2 regions of the Paraburkholderia sp. MPAMCS5 genome follow, and region 2 is predicted to be linked to the other one. Evidence: riboswitches for the same ligand, from Rfam matches in the RefSeq annotation. Region 2 holds a riboswitch; the other holds the start of a gene.
What was found. Region 2 has a riboswitch for cobalamin ahead of VOM14_RS29495 (CbtB domain-containing protein). Riboswitches for the same ligand answer to the same signal wherever they lie in the genome.
Positions count from the first base shown of each region.

Region 1: linked by a shared signal. The riboswitch ahead of cobG (precorrin-3B synthase) and the one ahead of VOM14_RS29495 (CbtB domain-containing protein) in region 2 are both predicted to bind cobalamin.

Region 1 is NZ_JAYXBK010000004.1:444,872-448,074, forward strand. It holds gene cobG (precorrin-3B synthase) at 1-1,413, opposite strand, end outside; cobalamin riboswitch at 1,496-1,684, opposite strand; gene cbiE (precorrin-6y C5,15-methyltransferase (decarboxylating) subunit CbiE) at 1,771-3,021, shown strand; gene VOM14_RS12290 (cobalt-precorrin-5B (C(1))-methyltransferase) at 3,027-3,203, shown strand, end outside.
Region 2 is NZ_JAYXBK010000022.1:69,053-72,255, forward strand. It holds gene VOM14_RS29480 (ATPase domain-containing protein) at 1-232, opposite strand, end outside; gene VOM14_RS29485 (hypothetical protein) at 399-839, shown strand; gene VOM14_RS29490 (histidine phosphatase family protein) at 866-1,456, opposite strand; adenosylcobalamin (AdoCbl) riboswitch at 1,533-1,619, shown strand; gene VOM14_RS29495 (CbtB domain-containing protein) at 1,671-1,892, shown strand; gene VOM14_RS29500 (CbtA family protein) at 1,904-2,683, shown strand; gene VOM14_RS29505 (2OG-Fe(II) oxygenase) at 2,865-3,203, opposite strand, start outside.

The sequences.
Region 1 (3,203 bases), on a different contig from region 2:
TTCGATCGTCAGTTGGCGCGCGACGCATGGGCCGAAGCCTGGCGTGCCGTCGCGTCGATAAAGGTCGTAGCGGCCTGGCGCGACCGCGAGCAGCGTGAAGGGCGCGCAATGCGCGGCGGCGCACGAGCGCGGGCAACCGCTCAGGTGCACGTCGAGGTTCGGCGGCAGATACGTTGCGAGTTTGAGCGCGTCGGCCTTGGTGTCGGCGAGACTCTTCGCGCAGCCGCTCGAACCCGTGCACGCGATGAGCCGCGCGAGCGCGTCGGCGGGATCGCACGCGAAACCGCGCTCGCGTAGCGCGGCAAGCACGACGGGCACCGCGTGCGACGCGATGTCCGGCAGCAGCACGCTTTGCCATGGCGTGATGCGCAGCGCGCCGCCGCCATGTTGCCGCGCGATGGCGGCGAGGCCGCGCAGCGTGTTGGCATCGAGACGGCCGAGCGGCGGCTGGCCGCCCACATGCCACGTGCCCGCGCTACGTTGAGCGTGCGCGCCGAGGCGCAACGCGGCATCGGCGGGCGTGTTGCGGCGCCAGTTGACGAGCGCTGCGTCGCGCGTCAAGGGGAAATCGACATGGGCTTGTGCGTGCCGCAGGATCGCATCGGCGCAATGTGCGGCGAGCAGATGACGCATGCGCGTGGCATCGGCGGCGGCAAGGTCGAGGAACGCGTGCAGCAGCGCGCGAACCAGCGCCGGGACTTGCGCGGGCGATACCGAGGCCAGTGCGCCGCTGCCGTTTTGCACGGTCGCATCCGTTTGCGCCGGCGCGGTGGCGGGCGGCGGACAACCTGCGAGACCGAACACAAAGCGCACGTCGCCCGAGGCATCGTGCGACGCCGCGAGCCACACATCATGCGGATGATCGAGCCGCGCGAGCCGCTCGCCGCCATCCACGAGCAGCGCGAATTTCGGCGACAGCGCCGCGAAACGCGCGTCGCGTTGCAGCATCGCGAGCAGTGCGGCGCTAAGCGGCCGGGTGTCGAATAGCGCAAACGGATCGCGGCCCGCGAGGGGGCTGATCATCACGTTGCGGACGTCGTCGGCATGTTGCGCTTGTTGCGCGTGTTGCGCTTGTTGCGTGTAGGGAGCGGCGGCGCCGGCATCGTGCAACGGCCCGAGCCCGGCATCGGTCAACGCGGCGATCAACCCGGCTTCATGGCCGCCGCGCACGCCGCGCACCTGCACGTTCGCGCGATTCGTCAACTCGATGACGCCGCTCGCATGGCGCTCGCTCGCGTCTGCCATCGCCTCGGCCTGAGCCGCGCTCAACGCGCCGCCCGGCAGCTTGATCCGGCAGATGCCGCCGTCGCGCGCGGCGACGATCCGCACGAGCCCCGGGCACGCCGAGGGCCGCGGCGCACAAGCCGCGTCGGGCAAAACAGTGGTGGGCGAAGCTGGATTCAAGACGGACACCGCGGTTAGCGTCGCGCGACGGCCCGAGCATGCGTCAAGCGGCATGGCTGCGGCATCGGTACACCCCGCCCGATGTTGGCTGGCACGAACAGTCTGGCCGGCAGGTCTCCTGGCTCACAGGTCGTCGTCCGCCGCTGCCTTCCCGGATGAACCAGTGGCGCGTTGCGCAGGCGGACTCGCTGCATACAGTTGCGGGGGCAGCCGCAGCGGCACCGTATTCTCCGCTGTGTTCCCTGTTAGGCCCCGAAGGGCACCGGCGGCTGTATTATGCCTTTTTTCGAATAGCACAACGAGGCTGGACGCTTTGACCGGCGTGGCACAGCGCATGATTTGAAGATACAGAACGAGGATGGATGCATGCCGGCATGGCTGACCGTGGTGGGCATAGGCGATGACGGCTATGCCGGTTTGGGACGGTCCGCGCGGCGCGCGTTGCTTGACGCGTCGGTGATTTACGGCGGCGAGCGGCATCTGTCGATGCTGCCCGCGCGCCTCGCCGCGCGCCGCGCCGCGTGGCCGCGTCCGTTCGATCTCGCGCCCTTGCTCGCCGAGCGTGGCGGGTCCGTTTGCGTGCTCGCGAGCGGCGATCCGATGCTGTTCGGCGTGGGTGCGACGCTCGCGCGGCAGTTGCCCGCCGACGAATTGCGCGTGCTGCCCGCGCCGTCGTCCTTGTCGCTTGCGGCCGCGCGGCTCGGCTGGCCGCTCCAGGACGTCGCGACGGTCTCGCTGGTCGGCCGGCCTCTGGCTGCGCTGAACGCGTCCCTGCACGACGGCGCACGCGTGTTCGTGCTGAGCGCGGACGGCCGCACGCCCGCCGCGCTGGCCGGCTTGCTGAACGCGCGCGGCTTCGGCGCCACGCGCATGACCGTGCTCGAACATCTCGGCGGCGACCGCGAGCGGCGCATCGACGGCCGCGCGGATCAATGGTCCGCGGGCGAGGCCGCCGCGCTCAATCTGATCGCACTCGACTGCCGCGCAACCGAAGGCGCGCCGCGTCTGCCGCTTACCTGCGGCTTGCCCGACGACGCGTTCCGGCACGACGGCCAGTTGACCAAGCGCGATGTCCGCGCGATCACGCTCGCGCGCCTCGCGCCGACGCCCGGTGAATTGCTGTGGGACGTGGGCGCGGGCAGCGGCTCGATCGGCATCGAATGGATGCGCGCGCATCCGGGCTGCCGTGCGATCGCCATCGAAGGGCATGCGGAGCGCCAGCGCTTCATCGAACACAATCGCGATGCGTTGGGCGTGCCCGGCCTGCAACTCGTCGCGGGACGCGCGCCGCAGGCGCTCGAAGGACTGCCCGCGCCGGACGCGGTGTTTATCGGCGGCGGGGTGACGGCGGCGGGCGTGCTCGAAGCGTGCTGGGCGAACCTGCGCGAAGGCGGACGGCTGGTGGCCAACGCGGTCACGTTGCAAGGCGAGGCCGCGCTGGCCGCATGGCGCGAGCGTCACGGCGGCGCGCTCACGCGCATTGCGCTGGCCGACGCGCAACCGCTCGGCGGCTTCGATACGTGGCGTCAGGCGCTGCCGATCACCTTGCTCGACGTGGTGAAGCGTGCCGCCGGCCAGAGCGTGGTCAGCGGCCCACCCGCCGGTTCATCCGCCTGACCGCGATGCGTGACGAAACTCCCGAACAACCCGCGCCGCTGCGCAGCGGCTATACGACGGGCAGTTGCGCGACGGCGACGTCGCTGGCGGCGGCGCGTCTGCTGCTCGCCGGTGTCGTGAGCGACGTCGCCGAAATCGTGTTGCCGAAGGGCCAGCATGTGCCGATGCCGCTCGTGTTCTGC
Region 2 (3,203 bases):
CGACCGCGATCAGTTCGTCACGCGTCTCGGACAGCGTCACGTACAAACCCACCTGCCCTTCGTCGACGCCCTTGAGTAAAAATTGCAAGGCGAGGGTCGTTTTACCCGTGCCTGGCGCTCCTTCCACGAGGTACATGCGTTGGGGCGTGAGACCGCCTCCCAGAATATTATCGATCCCCTCGATTCCCGAGTGCAGACGGGTTGGGGCGTGACTGGCGGCGTCGTTTGACATGATGTAGTTATCGCGTGGATGAGCGGGCTGACAGATCGATCAGCCGGTATCGCGGGGACGCAAGTTGTGTGCCTGACGCCCAGTCAGCGAAGCAGCATGCAGACGAGCCGCGGCATCAAACGTGCAATAAGGGAACACGTGTGCCACTTTTCGAGGACGTGCCGCCATGAGAACCCACAAGCCACTTGTCGCCGCGCTCGCTGTTGCGGCGTTCTGCGGCCTCGCGCCGTGTTCCGCCAGTGCGGACGATTCGCCGAGCCCTTGCGCGTCGCTCAAACGGATCGTGGCTGCCGCGCCGAACGGGCTGGCCGCGCTGACACCGGACGACGGCAAAGGCGTCGCCGAGCCCTACGGTGACGACGCGCAATGCGGGTCGTCACGTGGAAGCTATCAATGCATGTGGACGCCGCATCGCGATTCGGGCTCGACAGCCGATGCGTTGCAAGCCGTCGCGGCCGATATCGCTTCGTGTTTGCCGGACGCGACGCACGATCAGAATTCGCCGGGACGTCAGCATTTTTATCTGGGCGCGCGAGGCAAGCGCACGGACATTACGTTGATGCCTGCCGGTTCGGGCAAGCTGCGTTTGTCAGTGACGGGGAAGTAGCGCGTGTTCAAAGCGCGGACTCGATGTCAGCGCGACGACGGCTGCCATGTCCAGCCGCGCCGCTGCGAGCGCTGGAGCGTCACGACGGCGAGCGGTGCGATTTCAATGCGTGAGTAGATGGCCGGCGATGCGCCCAATACATGCACGATCGCCGCGCGCATCACCGGCGCATGCGTGACGGCGACGATGTCGCGCGTGTGATTCGTCGCGTGGCCCGGCGCGACATTGAGCGCGTCGAGCCATTCGCCGATGCGCTTCACGAGTTGACCGAACGACTCGCCGCCGTGAGGCGCGGCTTCGGGATCGCGCGTCCACGCGGACAGTTCGTCGGGCATGTCGGCGGCGAGGTCCGCCAGGCGCAGTCCGCGCCAGGCGCCGTAATCGAGATCCGCGAGACCGGGTTCCACGGTTGCCGTGAAGCCGAGCGCCGATGCCGTGTCGCGCGCGCAAAGGGCCGGACTCACGAAGGCGAGCGCATCGCCGGCAAGGGGCAAATGGGCGCGCGCGGCCTGCGCGTCGGTCAGGCCGCGCGCGTCGAGCGGATCGTCGGCGGGAATGCGGCCCGCGCGCATCGCGGCGGTCGGTGCATGGCTGATGAGCGACAGCCGTAGATTCATTCGTCACTTCCCCTGAAAACTGCGTGTGCGGTCGCGAAACGCGGGCGCCGAAGTTTAGCGCGTAGAATAGCCGCACTGCGAAGCGCGGAAGCCGGTGAGAGCCCGGCGCGGTCGCGCCACTGTAATCGGCAGCATGTGCCGAAAGCCAGACCTGAGCTTCGCACCATTCCTTTGTAATCGACTACGGGGCGCGTTACCCCAGGAGATGTCCATCATGACTGAAGCTGTTTTCGATCCCGTCCGCCAGCCGGCCATTCAACCCACGCCGATTCCGCTGCGTGAGCTGCTGCCTTGGGCCGTTTTCGGCGGATTGCTGCTGTTGCTCGCGCTGTATTTCGTCGGCGCGGAACAGGGCGCGACTTCTCTGGTGCCTGGCATGTACGTGCATGAGTTCGTGCACGACGGCCGCCATCTGCTCGGCTTTCCCTGCCACTAACGGAGCAGAACATGGTCGGTAGATTATTGTTGCGCGGCATGCTTGCAGGCATCGCCGCGGGACTGCTCACGTTCGCGTTCGCGCGCGTGGCAGGCGAGCCGCAGGTCGATCGGGCGATCGCCTTCGAAGAAAAAGCCGATGTCGCGAGCGGTGCGACGCATGGGCATGATCATGCGGGCGCGCAGGAGGAACACGCACACGAGGAGGCACTCGTCAGCCGCGATGTACAGGCCGGATGGGGCTTGCTGACCGGCGTCGTGGCATACGGCGCGGCGTTCGGCGGACTGTTCTCGCTGGTCTTTGCGTACGCGTACGGGCGAGTGGGCGCGATGAGCGCGCGCGCGTTGTCGGCGTGGCTTGCGCTGGGCGCTTTCGTCGCGCTCGTGATCGTTCCGAACATCAAGTATCCGGCGAATCCACCTGCGGTCGGCGACCCGGAAACGATCGGAATGCGCACGGGTCTCTTCTTTCTGATGATCGCGATTTCCCTCGCGACGCTGGTTTTTTCGCTGAAGGTTCGACGTCGGGCAGCGATGAAGCTCGGCGCATGGAACGGCTCGATCGTGGCGGGGCTGGTGTTTGTCGCGGTCATTGCGGCGGTTCAGATTTCGATGCCGGTTATCGACGAAGTGCCGGCCGCCTTTCCTGCCGCGCTGCTCTGGAAATTCCGCGTGGCGGCGCTCGGCATGCAGGCGATCATGTGGTTGACGATCGGGCTTCTGTTCGGCGCGCTGGTCGAGCGGGGCGAGTCGGCGCGTTTGACGGCTCGCGCGGCGGCGCGGTCGGTTTAATGTTGGCGGCGCTTGTTTTGTGAGCGCCGCCGCACAGTTCGTTGCGGCGCTGCGCAACGAGAGATAAACCAGTCGCGTCAAGTAGTTGGCGTGGTTTTGGGGCGGTTGTCCACAGGCTTGTGAACAAAATGTGTTGATAACTCCTGCCTTATCCCCGTCGCTTCATCGCCCGGAAAAAACCTCAGCTCGCGTCGTGAAAAATGATGCCGAGGGTATGCCGTTCCCCCGATCTCAACCGACTCACGCCATGCCGCAAATTCACGCGATAAGCCCCGCGCGATCCCTGCACCGGCCGATGATGCACGGCGAACACCACGGCATCGCCCTTGCGTAGCGGCACGACTTCCGCGCGAGATTGCATACGCGGACGCTGCTCCGTCATCACGAACTCACCGCCCGTAAAATCTTCGCCGGGTTCCGACAGCAAAATCGCAACCTGCAGCGGAAACACGTGTTCGCCGTAAAGATCCTGATGCAGGCAGTTGTAGTCGTCGGTGGCGTATTGCAGGATCAACGGTGT